Regions from separate parts of the Cupriavidus sp. 05T42 genome, predicted to be linked through region 2. Evidence: predicted binding sites of a transcription regulator. Region 2 holds the regulator's gene; each other region holds the start of a gene.
The links. Region 2 encodes FNR, which switches genes on or off when oxygen is low (the NO sensors DNR and NnrR bind a similar motif). Its sites were predicted from a motif close to TTGATNNNNATCAA; they were not measured.
Positions count from the first base shown of each region.

Region 1: a site for FNR is predicted at 1,212-1,225, ahead of AC1EJR_RS15145 (cbb3-type cytochrome c oxidase subunit I). Genes of this name have one in related genera too.
Region 3: a site for FNR is predicted at 1,727-1,740, ahead of ubiU (ubiquinone anaerobic biosynthesis protein UbiU). Genes of this name have one in related genera too.

Region 1 is NZ_JBFTLH010000009.1:226,947-233,801, forward strand. Features, by position in the region: gene pdxR (MocR-like pyridoxine biosynthesis transcription factor PdxR) at 1-1,133, opposite strand, end outside; gene AC1EJR_RS15145 (cbb3-type cytochrome c oxidase subunit I) at 1,457-3,073, shown strand; gene AC1EJR_RS15150 (cbb3-type cytochrome c oxidase subunit II) at 3,077-3,679, shown strand; gene AC1EJR_RS15155 (c-type cytochrome) at 3,725-4,336, shown strand; gene AC1EJR_RS15160 (SCO family protein) at 4,383-5,024, shown strand; gene AC1EJR_RS15165 (hypothetical protein) at 5,021-5,734, shown strand; gene AC1EJR_RS15170 (HD-GYP domain-containing protein) at 5,778-6,855, shown strand, end outside.
Region 2 is NZ_JBFTLH010000006.1:296,427-301,258, reverse strand. Features, by position in the region: gene AC1EJR_RS11020 (sulfite exporter TauE/SafE family protein) at 83-841, opposite strand; gene fnr (fumarate/nitrate reduction transcriptional regulator Fnr) at 926-1,651, shown strand; gene AC1EJR_RS11010 (hypothetical protein) at 1,680-1,925, opposite strand; gene AC1EJR_RS11005 (hypothetical protein) at 1,922-2,149, opposite strand; gene ccoG (cytochrome c oxidase accessory protein CcoG) at 2,190-3,731, opposite strand; gene ccoP (cytochrome-c oxidase, cbb3-type subunit III) at 3,787-4,701, opposite strand; gene AC1EJR_RS10990 (cbb3-type cytochrome oxidase subunit 3) at 4,698-4,832, opposite strand, start outside.
Region 3 is NZ_JBFTLH010000028.1:41,482-47,313, forward strand. Features, by position in the region: gene AC1EJR_RS25225 (U32 family peptidase) at 1-465, opposite strand, end outside; gene ubiU (ubiquinone anaerobic biosynthesis protein UbiU) at 488-1,567, opposite strand; gene AC1EJR_RS25235 (NAD(P)H-dependent flavin oxidoreductase) at 1,806-2,960, shown strand; gene AC1EJR_RS25240 (type IV pili methyl-accepting chemotaxis transducer N-terminal domain-containing protein) at 3,097-5,115, shown strand; gene AC1EJR_RS25245 (response regulator) at 5,112-5,771, shown strand; gene AC1EJR_RS25250 (IclR family transcriptional regulator) at 5,793-5,832, opposite strand, start outside.

The DNA.
Region 1 (6,855 bases), on a different contig from region 2:
TCCTTGTGCATGCGCCGCAGGTGCTTGGCGAAATAGCCGTCGAGCATGAACTTGGCCAGCGCGGTCTGGGTGAGGGTGCAGCTATGCCAGTCGCTGGTCTGCTTGGCCCGGCACAGCGCCTGCGCCAGCGGGGCGGGCGGAATCACGTAGCCGATGCGCAGTTCCGGAAAAATAGTCTTCGAGAATGTGCCGACATAGGCGACCACGTCGTCATGGTCGAGGCTCTTGAGCGAGTCCATCGGCCGGCCCTCGAAGCGGAATTCCCCGTCGTAGTCGTCCTCCACCACCAGCGCGCCGCGCCGCTGCGCCCAGTCGAGCAGCGCCAGCCGGCGCTCCAGGCTCATCGGCATGCCGAGCGGGAACTGGTGCGAGGGGGTGACATAGATGATGCGGGCGTCCGCGGGCAGGGCGCTGACCACGATGCCATCCGCATCCACCGGTACCGGCACCACCCGGGCGCCCGCCGCCGTAAAGCTCATGCGGGCGGGCGGATAGCCGGGGTCTTCCATGGCCACCACGTCGCCGGGCCGCAGCACCACCCGCGCCAGCAGGGTCAGCGCCTGCTGGGCGCCCTGGGTCATGATCACGTCGTGCCAGTTGCTGACCACGGCGCGGCTGAAGGCCAGGTAGCGCGACACCGCCAGCCGCAGCTCCCGCTCGCCGGCCGGATCCCGGTAGCCTGCCGGCACGCGCGCCTGCACGCGTATCGCATGGCTCACGCAGCGGCGCCACTGGTCGAACGGAAACAGCCGCTTTTCGGTCACGCCGCCCATGAAGTCGTACTGCGGGGAGACGCCCTCCTGGCGGATCGGCAGCGCGTCCGGCATCGATTCCCAGAGCGCGTCGGCCGGCTGCAAGGCCGTGGCGTGCGTGGGCAGGTTGCCGCGCCGCGTCATGGCCGCCGCCACGAAGGTGCCCTCGCCGGTGCGCGAGCGCAGATAGCCCTCGGCGGTGAGCCGTTCGAAGACATCGAGTGTTGTCTTTCGGGAAACACCGAGTTGCGTGGCAAGTTCGCGCGTCGACKGGAGCCGCTCTCCAGCGGCCAGCCGGCCGTCGAGAATACCGGCGCGCAACTGGCGATAAATCTGACTGGCCAGGCCGTGGCGGCCTTCAATGCTCAAGTGGACGTTCATGATGGGGGCGGGGGCGAGTCATCGGTCGGAAAACCGCGCGCAGGCAGGCGCTGCCGCCATTCTAGTTAAGTTGCATCTTTGATGCAATTTAAGGTAATTCGACAAAAAACCACGCTGCGGGGGCGGGGACCGGCGCGGCGCTCTCCAGGGGGCGGGCTCCCATCGGTGCCTCGATTCAGTACCCGCTGCGCGCCCCCTGCGCGTATCGCGCCTGCAACCTGAGGCGGCGGTGGTCACCCAAAAAACGCAGGAAGTGGCTATGGGCGCCTATCCGCMCCGTGCGTAATCTGCGCAGGACTCATCTCATGCCTGCCGGCAATGCCATGAATACCATCGCCATTCTGCTCTCCGCGTTCCTGCTTTCCGTGATCGCGCTGGCGGCCTTTATCTGGAGCATGCAGAAGGGCCTGTTCGATACTTCGCCAGCCGCCGCGCGGGTGATCTTTGCCGACGGCGAGACCGGGCACCCCGAGGATCCTGCCTCGGCGCACCTGACGCCCGGGCTGGACGATCCCTCCCGCGATGCCGCCGATGCATCTTCCGCGCCAGTCGTGTTCCTGTTCATCTGCTGCGCCATGGTGTGGCTGGTGGTGGCGTCGATGGCCGGGCTCACCGCCTCGATCAAGCTGCACGAACCGGACCTGCTCGCCAGCGTGCCCTGGCTGTCCTTTGGCCGCATCCGCACCATCCACCTGAACGCCGTGGCCTACGGCTGGGCGCCGATGGCCGGGCTGGCCATCGCCCTGTTCCTGCTGCCCCGGCTGCTCAAGACGGCGCTGGTCGGCGCCCGTTGGGCGGTGCTGGGGGCGGCGGTGTGGAATGCGGGGCTGATTGCCGGCATCGGCAGCATCGGCGCGGGGATTTCCGATGGGCTGGAGTGGCTCGAGATTCCCTGGCAGGTGGACATCCTGTTCGTGATCGGCGGCGCCTTCGTGGGGTTGCCGCTGGTGCTGACGCTGGTCAACCGGAAGGTGGATCACCTCTACGTGTCGGTCTGGTACATGGGCTGCGCGCTGTTCTGGTTCCCGGTGCTGTTCCTGGTGGCGAACGTGCCGGGCGTGCACTTCGGCGTAGAGCAGGCCACCATGAACTGGTGGTTCGGCCACAACGTGCTGGGGCTGTTCTACACGCCGCTGGCGCTGGCTTCCATCTACTATTTCCTGCCCAAGATCATCGGCCAGCCGGTCCGGTCGTACGGGCTCTCGCTGCTGGGTTTCTGGGCGCTGGCGTTCTTCTACGGGCAGGTGGGCGGCCACCACCTCGTKGGCGGGCCGGTGCCGGGGTGGCTGATTACGCTGTCCATCGTGCAGAGCATGATGATGCTGATTCCGGTGGTCGCGTTCTCCATCAACCAGCACCAGACGCTGCGCGGCAACTTCCGCCGGCTGATCGACTCGCCGACGCTGCGTTTCATCACCTTCGGCGGGATGATGTACACGCTGAGTTCCATCCAGGGCTCGTTCGAGGCGCTGCGCACGGTGAGCCGCGTGGCCCACTTCACGCACTACACCGTGGCCCACGCCCACCTGGGGCTGTACGCGTTCGTCAGCTTCGCCTTCTTCGGCGCGCTGTACTTCATCGTGCCGCGCGTGACCGGCCGCGAATGGCCGTACCGCTGGATGATCTACATGCACTTCTGGCTCGCGGCGGGCGGCATCGGCATCTATTTCGTCTTCCTGAGCATTGGCGGCTGGCTGCAGGGGCTGGCCATGCTGGACGCGGCGCGCCCGTTCATGGACTCGGTCGCCGTGACCCTGCCGTACCTGCGCGCCCGCTCGCTGGGCGGGGCAATGATGCTGACGGGCCATCTGTTCTTCGTGACGAACTTCGTCTGCGCGGTCTTTGGCTTCGGGCCGAATCGTGACCGCCCGGCGCTGTTCCACCAGGGCCGCCTGCGCAAAACGGGCCAGTCGGGCCAAAAACCTGCCGAGGGAGTCTGAACCGTGAACAATGAAAGCGCCCTGCTGGCGGGGGGCATGACCATGCTGGCGCTGGCCACCAGCGCGCTGGTCGTCCTGCCGTATCTGCAACTCCAGGACGTCAAGCCCACCGAAGGCACCAAGCCCTATACCGCCGCGCAGCTGCGCGGGCGGGAGGTCTATATCGCCAACGGCTGCATCTACTGCCATTCCCAGCAGCCGCGCGACAGTTCTTACGCGCCGGACGCCAAGCGCGGCTGGGGTCGCGTGGCCGTGGCCGGCGACTACTACTACGACAAGCCGCACCTGCTGGGCACCATGCGCACCGGGCCGGACCTGATGAACATTGGCGTGCGCCAGCCCGGCGCCGACTGGCACCTCGGGCACCTGTACCAGCCGCGCGCCTACGTGAGCGGCAGCATCATGCCCAGCTACCCGTACTTGTTCGATGTGAAGGACGCGCCGGAGCCGGGCGACAAGCCGGTGACGCTGCCCCCGGGCTACGCACCGCCGGGCAAGGTGGTGGTGCCGACCGCCGCCGCGTCTGACCTGGTGGCCTATCTCCAGTCGCTGAACCGCACCGGGGCGGTGTTGCCGCCCGAAGGTAGCGAGTCGAACCCGCGATAAGCACCCGCGATAAGCACCCGATAAGCGCATCCGCAGAGGAAACAGATGGCAGATCCATCGGAAGAACGTCAGGCCGCCGCGGCGCGTGCCCGCGAGAATGCCGATCCGCACGAGAACCGCGCGCCGATTCCCCGCTACGTGCTGGCCATGGTGGCCGCGCTGGTGGCGTGGGGGGCGTTCTATATCGTGACGTCCGAAAGCGACCAGCCCTCGTCGCTGGGCGACAGCCGCACCCTGGCGGACCTGAAAGGCAAGCCGAAGGGCGCCGGCGGCGGCACCGTGGATGGCGCGGCGGTGTTCCAGGCCCGTTGCGTGGCCTGCCATCAGGCCACCGGGCAGGGTTTGCCGGGCGTGTTCCCGCCGCTGGCGGGCTCGGAGTGGGTGGTGGGGCAGGAGGCGCGGCTGGCGTCTATCGTGCTGCGCGGCGTGACCGGCAAGCTGACCGTCAAGGGCACGGCCTACAACGGGGCGATGCCGGCCTTCGCGGACCAGTTGTCCGATGCCGAAATTGCCGCCGTGCTGACCCATGTGCGCAGCCAGTGGGGCAATACCGCTGGCCCGGTAACGGCGGAAGCCGTCGCCGCCGCACGCACCCAGACGGCCGCCATGGCGGCGCCGTTCGATGGTGACGCGGCGCTCGGCAGCCCGGGTGGCTAGCCTCGCACACGGTGTTCGGCCCGCGCGCCCGCGCGGGTCTCTGGCTGTGCGCGCGGTTTTCGGTCTGGTGCTGGTACTGGGCGGCATCACTCTCTGGGCCATCACGCATGGCCTGACCGCCTGGACGCTCGACCAGCGCCGCGAGGCGCGCATCGCCGCGCACGAGATGCGCCTGCCGCCCATCGCGGTGCATGACCAGCTTGGCCAGCCGCAGAGGTTTTTCGGCGAACTACCAGCCGCAGGACCAGCCGCAGGCGCCCCCACCGTCTATCTCGTCGATGTCATCTACACCCGCTGCCAGACCGTGTGCCGCGCGCTCGGGGTCGCCTTCGCCCAGCTATCGCGCCAGGTGGAGGCGGACGGCATGGCGGGCCGGATCGGCCTGATCTCGCTGTCTTTCGACCCGCGCGATACCGGCGCCGACCTCGCCAGCTACGCCCGCGAGCATGGTGCACGGCCGCCGCAATGGCGGGTGGCTGCGCCGGACGCGCCCGTCGCCATGCAAGCGCTGCTGCGCGAGGCCGACATCATCGCCATTCCGGACGGCTTCGGTGGCTTCGTCCACAACGGCGGCCTGCAGGTGGTGGATGCGCACGGGGTGGTGCTGGGCAGTTTCGAGTTGGAAGACTTCCACGCGGCCTATGCGCTGGCCCTGCGCCATGCGGCGGCGGGCGGAGTGGGGCGATGAGAGTCGTCCGATTCCTGGCGTTGATCGCCGTCCTGATCGTCCTGGCCGTCCCGCCGCTGCGGGAGCCCCTGGAAGCCTCGATGGCCCTGCAGATGCTGGGCCTGCTGCCGGCCGTGTTCGCCGCTGGCTGGCTGTCCGCGCGGGTGGCCCCGGTGCGCTGGCAGGCCCGGACGATGGCGGCGCTGCGGCCGCACGCCCTGAGTCTGCTGGTGGTGGCGGCGCTCGGCTACGGGCTGTGGATGCTGCCGATTGCACTGGACCTCGCGCGCCTGTCGCCGATGGTCAATGCCGCCAAATTCGCTACGGTGTTCGTGGCCGGCTTGTCAACCGGCATCGCGCTCCGCGTGGCGGCGTGGCCGCTGGTGTTGTTCTTCGGCGGCAACATGGTCTGGATGGGCCTGACCTTCGGTATGCTCTTCGTCGACGCACCCGCGCGCCTGTGCGCGAGCTATCTGATCGACGACCAGCGCATGGCCGGCGTCGGGCTGGTGGCGGGGTCGGCCGGGGTTGGGGTCTGGCTGCTGGCCTGGGTGGTGCGTCGCGCGGGATGGTCGAATTCGGAAGAATCCGAAGAAACCACTAAAGATCGGCCGGCGTTTGCCGTTAACGCGGGCCAAAAGGGTCTTACACAACTGGGTCGCAAACAACAACTGCGTGCCGCGGCAACGACCGCGACACCGGACAAGGGGCCTGACAGAGCCCCGGATTGACGGGTTCGCGGAGACATCCGCACCCATTTCAAGGGGCAAGTGCATGCTGAGAAGAATTCGCGCGGAACAGCTCCAGGTGGGCATGTTCGTGGCCAGGCTGGGCGGACCCTGGATCAACCACCCGTTCTGGCGCTCGCGTTTCCTCGTCACCAGCGACGACCAGGTCACGCAGATCCAGTCGGCCAACGTGCAGGATGTGTGGATCGACATCCTCAAGGGCCGCAACCTCCCCACGCCGGCCGCGCCGGAGATGATGGAGGCCGATCTCGCCGACGACGAGCCCGAGGCCAGTTTCGAGGAAGAACTGGAACGCGCGCGCGAGCTGATCAAGAGTGGTCGCTCTCTGGTCGGCAACATGTTCAGCGATGTGCGCATGGGCCGCGCGCTGGAGACCGCCGGGGCACTGCTGCTGGTGGATTCGGCGTCGCTGTCGCTGTCGCGCCATTCGCAGGCGCTGCTGGCCATGGCGCGGCTCAAGGCCAAGGACGACTACACCTACCTGCACTCGTTCTCCGTGTGTGCGCTGATGATTGCCGTGGGCCGCACGCTCAAGCTGCCCGATGGCGAGGTGCGCGAACTCGGGCTGGCCGGGCTGGTGCACGACATCGGCAAGCTGACGCTGCCCGATTCGCTGCTGCACAAGGCCACCGACCTGACGCCGGCCGAGGAAGAGCAGATGCGCCGCCATCCGTCGGCGGGCTACCGCATCCTCAACGAGGCGCGCCTGTATACCAATATCCCGCTCGACGTCTGCGTGCACCACCACGAGCGCGTGGACGGGCGCGGCTACCCGTTCGGGCTGGTCGAGCACGAGATCAGCGTGCACGCCAAGATCGCGGCGATCTGCGATACCTATGACTCGCTGACCTCGCCCCGGCCCAATCACCAGGCCTGGGCGCCGGCGCGCGCGGTGGAGTACATCGCCGTGCGCGTGGACACGCTGTTCGACCGCCGGGTCTTCAAGGCGTTTACGCGGACGGTGGGCATCTACCCGCTCGGCACGGTGTTGCGGCTGCGCTCCAGCCGGCTGGGCGTGGTGTGCGGCCAGAACGAGGACGAGCCGCTGCGGCCCCGCGTGATGACGTTCTACAACGTGGCGGCGTCCCAGGCGGTGCCGCCGC
Region 2 (4,832 bases):
CCGCCCCCCTCCGCAACCCGCCCGCCGCCCGGCGTGGCGAATGGCACGAACCGGGGCGGCCTGTCCGCCGCCCGGAATCGTCCTAGAACACCACGCAGAACCCATGCGCAGCCAGCGTCTCCGGGAGCCAGACCGCCCGCGCCACGCCCACGATGCCGAAGCCGATGATCAGCACGCCCGCCACGGTCCGGACCGCCGGCCGGCGCGACACATGGCGCACATAGCCCGACAACCCCGAAATCACCAGTAGGTTTGGCAGCGTTCCCAACCCAAAGGCGAACAGGACCAGCGCGCCCGACGCCGCATTGCCGGCCAGCAACGCCATTGCGAGTGCCCCATAGACCATCCCGCACGGCACGATCCCCCAGGCGAGTCCCAGACCGAAGCGCCGCAGCAGCGGCGCATGCCGGGCCAGGCCGGCAGGCAGCCTGATACCGAGCGCGCCCATGCGACCCACCACCCCTTGGGCCATGCGCACCGCGAACGCCTCCAGGCGCGTCGCACGCATGGTGCGCCCACGCAACAGCCAGAAGCCCGACATCACCAGCATCGCTCCGCCTGCGCCATAGAGCCATCGCTGCACAGGCAGATAGTCCTGCTTCCATACGGTGGCGCCGACGGCACCCACCACCGCCCCCAGCAACMCGTAGGTGGTCAGGCGGCCGGCGTGCATCGCCAGCAATTCCACGAGCCAGCCGCGCGGCGAGCGATGGATCGTCACCGGCACGCGCACCGCCGCGCGCTGCTCGGCCGCCATCGCAATGCCGCCACACATCGCAGCACAGTGGACGCCACCAAACAACGCAACGATAAAAACGCTGAAAAGCACACCAAATGGCAACGGTCCCTCGCTTCCGCGTCACTTCACGCGGTAAAATTGATCTGTCGCGCCCTCGCTGCAATGCGCATCACCAAGAGCCCTCAATTGCTTACCTCCATACCCGTCACCGAGATCTCGCCCCGCTGCTCTACGTGCGGGATGGGCCAGCTTTGTCTGCCGGTAGGCATGTCGCACCAGGACCTCCTGAAGATGGACACGCTCGTGCAGGAACGCGTGCGCGTGCACAAGGGCGAAACGCTTTACCGCATGGGCGATCCGCTCACCGCCGTCTATGCCGTGCGTTTCGGCACGCTCAAGACGCACGTGACGCTCGAAGACGGCCGCTCGCAGATCACCGGCTTCCATCTGCCCGGCGAGATGGTCGGTATGGATGGCCTCGGCGAAATGCAGCATGCTTCCGATGCCACGGCCCTCGAGGATGCCGAAGTCTGCGTCGTACGCTTCAACGACTTGCAGGCGCTCTCGTCTGACCTGCCCTCGCTGCAAACCCAGTTCCTGCGCTTGATGAGCAAGGAGATTTCGCAGGACCAGGTGATGCTGATGACGTTGGGTTCGATGCGGGCCGAGGAGCGGCTTGCCGCGTTCCTCGTCAATCTTTCCGATCGCCTGTCGGCGCGTGGCTACTCGTCGAGCGAGTTCGTATTGCGCATGAGTCGCGAGGAGATCGGCAGTTATCTTGGCCTGAAACTCGAAACCGTCAGCCGCCTGTTCTCTCGTTTTGCCGAGGCGGGCCTGATCCAGATCCGCCAGCGCCACGTCAAGCTCATCGACATGGCCGGCATCAAGCAGATCTACAACCGCTCCTGCTAAGGCCGGCTCGCCGGCGCCGGTGCACTCGCTACTCGAGTTCATCGGTATCGCTGAGCGGCGTTGGCATGGTGTAGAGCGTCAGGCCGCTCGACAAGGCGCAGAACAGCCACGCCAGCAGGAATCCCACGGTATAGATCGCCTCACGCGACGCGTCGACCGGATGACCGAAGAAGCTCAGGTCACTGGGATCGACAATCGAGAACACCGTTGCCGTGGCCACGCCGCCCATCAGGAACGCTGGCCACATCACCCACATCAGCCAGCGTAGTCTCATGGCCGCCTCGCCGTGTCATTGACATGGGCGTCGGCACGCACGGCGGACCCATCCAGCTTCTCCACCACCAGCCCATGCCGCGCGGCATCGCGCACCGGCACGTCGGCGTGGGTATTGGCGAGCCAGATCGTCACACCACAGCCGATCATCGCCAGCAGCGGTCCGCTCATCAGCAGCCACGGCCACGGTTCCTTCCACCACGGCTTGACTTGTTGCGCTGTCATTGCCTACTCCTTGCGTCGAATATTTCCTGAATGACCTGTCCTACAGGCCGCGCGGCACGATGAAACTGGTCGCTTCCTGGATCTGCGCGCGTCCGCGTGCGTCGTCCATACCCTCCCCCGTGACCGTGATACGGATCTTGTGCGTGCCCTGCGGCGCGTGGTCGATCGGGATACGGATCCGCACCGGCAACAGCCGGTTCGACGTAGGCGCCAGCGTTTCTGCCGACTTGTCATACTCGATGGTCAACCCTTGCAGCTCCGCGCTCGTCGCCTGTACCCGGACGCGCATCGGCGTCTCGGTCGTATTGATCAGTTGCAGCCGGTACACGTTCTCGATCCAGCGACCTTCGACCTCGCGGCCCAACGCGCCACGGTCGCGGATGACATCGACCTTGAGCGGCGTGCGCATCGCCAGCGACCCGATGAAGCCCCCCACCAGCGCCGACCAGATCACCGCGTAGACAATCGTCCGCGTGCGGAACAAGCGCTTGCGCGCGGCGACTGCCGACAGGCCCTTGCGCATCGCGTTCTCAGAGGTGTAGCGGATCAGGCCACGCGGATAGGCCATCTTGTCCATGACCTGGTTACAGGCGTCGATGCAGGCACCGCAGCCAATACACTCGTATTGCAATCCGTCACGGATGTCGATCCCGGTCGGGCAGACCTGCACGCAGATGCTGCAATTGACGCAATCGCCAATGCCGGCGGTGTGCCGGTCCGTCTTGCGCGAGCGGCTGCCGCGCGGCTCGCCACGGCCTACGTCATAGGTCACCACGAAGGTATCGCGGTCGACCATCACGCTCTGGAAACGCGCATATGGGCACATGTACTTGCACACCTGCTCGCGCATGAAGCCGGCGTTGCCCCAGGTGGCGAAGGCATAGAACAGCATCCAGAACGACTGCCACGGCCCCAGCGAGAGGTCGATCACCTGCCCGCCCAGCTCGCGGATCGGCGAGAAATAGCCGACGAACGTGAAGCCGGTCCACAGGGCGATCACCACCCAGAGCGTGTGCTTGGTCGCCTTGAGCCGCAGCTTGCGCAGGCTCCACGGGTCGCCGTCCAGCCGGATGCGGGCGATGCGATCGCCTTCCACGCGTCGCTCGATCCACATGAAGATTTCTGTGTAGACGGTCTGTGGACACGCGTAGCCACAGAACAGCCGGCCCGCGATGGCGGTGAACAGGAACAGGGCGAGCGCCGAGATGACAAGCAGGACCGCGAGGTAGATCACGTCCTGCGGCCACAGCACGAGGCCGAAGATATAGAACTTGCGCGCGCCGAGGTCAAACAGCACCGCCTGGCGGTCGTTCCATTGCAGCCACGGGGCGCCGTAGTAGACCAGCTGGGTGAGGATGACGAGCCAGACGCGCCAGCTCGAGAAGGCGCCCGTGACCGAGCGCGGATAGATCTTGCGCCGGACCTCGTAGAGTGTTTCTTCCGAAGATTCAGCCGATTGGGCAGATTGCCCGGATCGCGGCGTGGCAGCCGGGCGCCATGGCGGGCTGTCGTCGGGCCGTGAGGGCTCCGACGTAGCGGGGTCGTCCGCTACGGGCTGTGCAGCATTGGGGGGCGCGTTCATCTTGTGTTCCTCGCGCCCCGGCAGGCGGCTGGCCGCCCTGCCCGGGGGCTGTTGATCATTGTCCGGCCGCTCCTGTATTGGAGAGACCCCACACGTAGGCGGTCAGCATGCGGATGCGCTCGGGCGTCAGGATTTCCTCATGCGCGGGCATGTGCCCGTTATGACCCTTCTGGATCGCCTCGACGATGGCATTTTCCGAACTGCCGTAGAGCCAGACGCTGTCCGACAGGTTCGGCGCGCCGAGCGCCTGGTTGCCCTTGCCGCTGGCCCCATGGCAGGCCGCACACGTGGTCTTGAAGGTGCCCTCGCCCCGCGACGCGCGGATCGGGTCAGACGCCAGGCCCGACAGCGAGCGCACATACTGGGCCGTGTCCCCGGCGAGCTTGGCGTCGATGACGCCCGCAAACGGCGGCATCATGCCGTTGCGACCCTTGGTGATCGTCTGACGGATCGTTTCGGGGTCGCCGCCATAGAGCCAGTCGTTGTCGGCCAGGTTCGGAAAGCCGCGGCTGCCGCGCGCGTCGGAGCCATGGCACTGCGCGCAGTAGTTCAGGAACAGGCGCTGGCCAATTTCACGGGCGTCGGGATCGGCGGCGACCTTCGTCACGTCCATCGACATGTACTTCCCGTAGATCTCGTTCTGCATCTTCTCGGCAGCCTGTCGATGCGCCGCCAGTTCGCCCTGCGAGGAGAACCCCAGCACGCCGGCGTAGGAACCCAGGCCCGGATACAGCACCAGGTAGCACACGCTGAAGATGCAGGCCAGCAGGAACATCCACATCCACCAGCGCGGCAGCGGGTTGTTCAACTCGCGCAGGTCACCATCCCAGACATGGCCGGTATCCTCGGTCGCACCCTGGCTTTTTGGCGCCCGGCGCTGCGAGAACAGCAGCCACACGCACCACGCGATGCCGACCAGCGAGATGGCCGTAATGTAGTAACTCCAGTAATCGGAAAAGAAATCGCTCATGACTGTGGGTTCCGGCTTGTCGTTATCGTGGTCTCGTCGGGCAACGCGAAGGGCAGCATGGCTGACTCCTCGTTGGCGGCCTGGCGCCGCGACGACCAGGCCCACCAGCAGATGGCGAGGAAGGCCAGCAT
Region 3 (5,832 bases), on a different contig from region 2:
CGCGGCCAGCGCCGCGTGGTCCATCTCGACCGGCGCCACGACCCCGCGCGCGCCCAGCGAGCCCAGCCACGTCGCCGTATCGGCGTGATAGACGTTCAGATGCGGCCCGGCGACGAACGGCCGCCCGCGCCGCGCGCGCACCGCGCCAAGATCGTTGGCCTCCACGAGGAACTCGTCCTGCTCGCAGACGCGGCGCATGGCCGCGATGTCGCTGTCCGATTCGACCAGCACCGGGGTGGACAGCACCACCTCCTTGCCGGCATCGCGCAGCATCCGCGCCACGTCCAGCCAGTCGGCATGGCGCAATTCGTGGCGGCGTGTGCAGACGGCTTCGCCAAGATAGACGCGCTCCACGGGGGCGTCTGCCACATCGGCATAGAAGCGCAGCACGTCCGCGCGGGGCCAGTAGTAGAGCAGCGGGCCGAGCGCGATGGTCAAGGAATAGGGGGAAGTGGATGTGGTCATGGTGGGTGGGGTGCGGACGGTTTCAGCGCCACGGACGGTCATAGGCGCCCTGGGTCACCTGGTCGCCCTCGGCATGGCGCCCCAATGTAGCCTGCCATTCCTGGCGCGGCACGAAGCGCCGGGGGTCGCGCCAGGCGTCGTCGATGGCGGCGCGCAGCACGCCCACCACATCGCCCACGTAGCGCGGGCTGCGCTGGCGGCCCTCGATCTTGATGGCGGCGATGCCGATGTCGATCAGCGCCGGCAGCAGCGACAGCGCGTTGAGGCTGGTGGGCTCCTCCAGCACGTAGCCGTGCTCGCCCTCCACGGTGAAACGGCCCTTGCACAACGTGGGGTAACCGGCCGGCTCGCCGGGCGCGTAGCTGTCGATCAGGATGCCGGACAGCCGCGCGTGCATGGTGCCGTCCGCCTCGTCCCAGCGCACGGCGTGGGCCGGCGAGCAGACGCCACGGTTGTTCGGCGAATCGCCGGTCGCGTACGAGGACAGCAGGCAGCGGCCCTCGGCCATCACGCACAGGCTGCCAAAGCCGAAGACCTCAAGTTCCACATCGGTCTGCCTGGCCAGCTTGGCGATCTGCGCCAGCGTCAGCACGCGCGGCAGCACCACGCGCCGGATGCCGAAGCGCTCGCGCATCAGCGCGATGGCATCGGCATGGGTGGCCGAGCCCTGCACGGACAGGTGCAGGCGCAGGTCGGGGTGTTTGTCCGCCGCGTAGGCCATCAGGCCGGGATCGGCCATGATCACCGCGTCGGCGCCCAGCGCGGCGGCGGCGTCCACGGCGCGGTGCCAGCGGTCTACCTGCCCCATCTGCGCAAACGTGTTGATGGCGAACAGCACTTCGGCGCCGCGCGCGCGGGCTTCGGCCACGCCGGTGCGGATGTCGTCCTCGGAGAAATTCAGGCCGCCGAAGTTGCGCGCGTTGGTGGCATCGCGCAACCCGAGGTAGATGGCGTCCGCGCCGTGCTGCAGCGCCATGCGCAGGGCCGCGAGCGAGCCGGCGGGTGCCACCAGTTGGGGCCGGCGGGGCTGGCGGCGCGATGGCTCGGTTGGGGGTGTTGGCGCATCGGGCACATCATGCACGTCGGGCGGGGAGGCATCCATGGCGAAAATGCGCGGTGCGGCGCATGGGGTAGCGATCGATCAAGGATGCTAGTCATGCCCATCGAGGGAACCTTTGACCCCGCGCAAACCCCGGCTGTGTTCTACCCGTMTCGTTCCGCCGAACTAGGTCCTCGGAACGGGCCGCCGATCCCCCGCAATTTGATCTGGCGCAAACTGCCACCCCGATGCGCGTGAGACGCTGGGCCGTTTTTTGCCCCTCCTGACTTCGGATTTCCTCATGACACATCGATGGCTCAACCTGGCCGGCCGCAAGCTGCTTCCTATCGTGCAGGGCGGCATGGGCGTGGGCATCTCCGCGCATCGGCTGGCCGGCACGGTGGCCCGCCACAAMGCCATGGGCACCATCGCCAGCATCGACCTGCGCCATCATCACCCCGACCTGATGGCCGCCACGGCCAAACGCGACAAGGCGGCCATCGAACACGCCAACCTCGTGGCGCTGGACCGCGAGGTGCGCGCGGCGAAGGACTTGGCGGGCGGGCAAGGGATGGTCGCCGTCAACGTGATGAAGGCCGTTGGCGCCCACGCGGCGCTGGTCCGGCAGGCGTGCGATAGCGGCGCGGATGCCATCGTCATGGGCGCCGGCCTGCCGCTMGACCTMCCCGAACTGACCGCCAATCACCCGAAGGTGGCCTTGATCCCGATCCTGTCCGACGCCCGTGGCGTCAGCCTCGTGCTGCGCAAGTGGATGAAGAAGGGACGGCTGCCCGATGCCATCGTGATCGAACATCCCGCGCATGCCGGCGGGCACCTCGGCGCCTCGCGCATGGAGGACATTGGCGATGAGCGGTTCTCGTTCGCGCGCGTGCTGGACGAATGCCGCACGCTGTTCGCCAGCCTGGGGCTGGCCTGGGAGTCCGTGCCGCTGATCCTGGCCGGCGGGTTGGGCCACCACGGCAAGCTGCATCACTGGCTGGCGCAGGGCGCGGCCGGCGTGCAGGTCGGCACCGCCTTTGCCGTGACCGAGGAATGCGATGCGCATCTGGCTTTCAAACAGGTGCTGGCTTCCGCGCCGCAGGAACAGATCGGCGAATTCACGAGCGTGGCGGGACTGCCGGCGCGCGCGGTGCTGACGCCGTGGCTCAAGCGCTATCTCTCCCGGGAGTCGGCGCTCCAGGCGCGCACCAAGGTGCGCGAGTGCCTGGAGGGCTTCGACTGCCTGCAATCGTGCGGCCTGCGCGACGGCGTGGCGCGCATCGGCCAGTTCTGCATCGACCGCAAGCTCTCGCAGGCGCTCAAGGGCGACGTGGAGCGCGGCCTGTTCTTCCGGGGTAAGGGCACGCTGCCGTTTGGCGACGCCATCCGCCCCGTGGCGGACCTGATCCACTACCTGATGTCGGGCGAAAAGCCGGCGGGGGTCGCGCCGGCCTGATTGGGCTGTTGCCGGAATGCGAATCCCGCGTAAGTTCCCGTCCCATCCGTCGGCGATTTGATCCAGCGCAGGAAACGGCGCAATCGCCGGTACCAGAATGGCAGCTGTCCCCACGCCCTGCCCTCGCCCCCACAACATGCCAGCCCCCTTTCCTGACACCGCGTTCGATGCGCACGCGGACCCCCATGCCACCTCGGCGGTCGGGCTGCCGGGGCTGCGCCACCGCCTCTCCACCCGCATCATCTCGCTGTCCCTGATCTCGCTGCTGGTTGTCCTGACGATGATCGGCGGCACATTGTGGCTCTCCTGGAACCTCGAAGGCGCCGGCGCGGCGATCAACGACGCTGGCAGCGTGCGGATGCGCGCCAACGCGGTGGCGATCGAACTGACCCGCGCCCGCGCCCATCAACCCCACGCTCTTGTGCCACGGATCGCCCAGCTGGACGAGACGCTGGCGCAACTGCGCCGGGGCGACGCCACACGACCGCTGTTCCTGCCCGCCGTGCCGGCCATCCACGACCAGCTCGACCGCGTGGCACGGGCATGGGACGACCGGATGAAGCCGCTGGCGGAGCAGGACTTGAACGCGCCCGACGGCACATCGCTCACCTATGTGGCCGCGCTGTCGGATTTCGTCGCGCAGGCAGACCATCTGGTGCGCATGATCGAGGCCGACAACGCGCGCAAGACGGACCTGCTGCGCATGTCCCAGGCCGCACTGGCCGCCATTGCCTGCATGGGCACCGTCGCGGTCATCTACCTGCTCTATCTCTGGATCATCCTGCCCGTGCTGACGCTGCAGGATGGCCTGCGCCGCATGGCGGCCCGCGAATTCTCGCTGCGCCTGCCGGTCACCAGCCGTGACGAATTCGGCACATTGAGCACCGGTTTCAATCGGATGGCGGCCGAACTCCAGGAACTCTACCGGGGGCTCGAAGCCCGCGTGGCCCAGAAGACCGCCGAACTGGCCAGGCGCAACCGCGACCTCGAGACGCTCTACGACATCGCCGCCTACCTGAACCAGCCGAACGAGGCCGAGGCGCTGTGCCGGGGCTTCCTGACCCGGATCATGCGGCGCCTGGACGCCGATGGCGGCAGCGTGCGCATGCTCGATGCAGTGCCGGAGAACCTCCACATGGTGGTTTCCGAAGGGCTGCCCGCCACGCTGGTCGAGCAGGAACAGCGCATGGCGGCCGATGCCTGCCACTGCGGCGCGGCCACGCGGCAGCGCGTGGTCGCCTGGCCGTCTGCAACCCACGCACTGCCCTCGCCGCCGATGGCCTGCGGCTTCGGCGGCTTCGCGGCGTTCCGCATCGACACGCCGCGCGGGGTGATCGGCATGTTTTCGCTCCACTTCCGCTCGCCACGGGTGCTCAATGCATCCGACCGGCAACTGCTGGAGACGCTGGCGCAGCACCTGGGCGTGGCGCTCGAACACCAGCGGCTGTCCGCCACCGCGCGCCAGCTGGCCGTGGTGCAGGAGCGCAACCTCGTGGCGCAGGGCTTGCACGACAGCATCGCCCAAGGCCTGAACTACCTGAACCTGCAAGCCCAACTGCTGGAAGATGCCGTCTCGCGCGGGGCGCTGGCCGATGTGGCGGCGATCGTGCCGATGCTCCGTTGCGGGGTGGACGAAAGCTACCAGGATGTGCGCGAGTTGCTGCTGAACTTCCGCACCCGGCTCACGCAGGGCGAGTTGCGGCAAGCGGCAGAAGACACCGTGGCGCGCTTCCGGCGGCAGTGCGCCACCGAGGTGCGGCTGGAGGTGGAGGGCTACGACAACGCCCGGCCGCTGCCGCCCGATGCCCAGTTGCAGGTGCTGTTCGTGCTACAGGAGGCGCTCTCCAACGTGCGCAAGCACGCGCAGGCCGGCCACGTGCTGGTGCGGCTGCAAGGCGGGCGCGACCTCGAACTGGTGGTGCAGGACGATGGCGAGGGCTTCGATGCCGCCGGGCTCGCCACGCGCTGCGAGATGCAGGTGGGTCTGCACATCATGCGCGAGCGCGCCGCGCGGCTCAACGCGCAGTTGTCGATCGATTCCGCGCCCGGGCGCGGCACCCGCGTGGCCCTGCGCGTGCCCGGCGCCCATGTGGCCGGCGAAGCCAACGAAGCCACAGCGCCCAACGAAATCAACGAAGCGAGTCTCCAGCCATGACCATCCGCATCCTGCTGATCGACGATCACACGCTGTTCCGTTCAGGCATTCGCGCGCTGTTACAGCGCCAGCCCGATTTTGCCGTCGTGGACGAGGCGGCCGATGGCGTGGAGGGGCTCAAGCGCGCCAAGCAGCATCGCCCCGACGTGGTCCTGCTGGACCTGAACATGCCCGGGCTGTCCGGGCTGGAGACGCTGGCCCTGCTGGCGCAGGACCTGCCGGACACGGCGGTGCTGATCCTCACCGTCTCCGAGGAAGCCGAGGAACTGGCCAGCGCGCTGCGCGGCGGCGCCCGGGGCTATTTGCTAAAGAATATCGAGGCGGATTTCCTGGCTTCGGCCATCCGCCGCGCCGCATCCGGCGAGCCGGTGATCTCGGATGGCATGACGGCCAAGCTCGTGGCGCAGTTCCGCGCGCCGGCGCAGCCTTCCGCACCGCCTTCTCCGAGTGCCGAGGACGGCGCGCGGCTAACCGTGCGGGAGCGCGAGATCGTACGCGGGCTGACCCGGGGCGAGAGCAACAAGCAGATCGCGCGCGACCTCGGTGTGGCCGAGAGCACGGTCAAGATCCACGTGCAGAACATCCTCAAGAAGCTGAATCTGGCCAGCCGCGTACAGGTGGCGGTGTTTGCGGTCGAGCATGGCCTGACCGCGTGATGGCTTCCCCGATGGCGGACGTTACCGCCGGGCGCCAAGCCTTGCCGACAGTTGGTCCGCC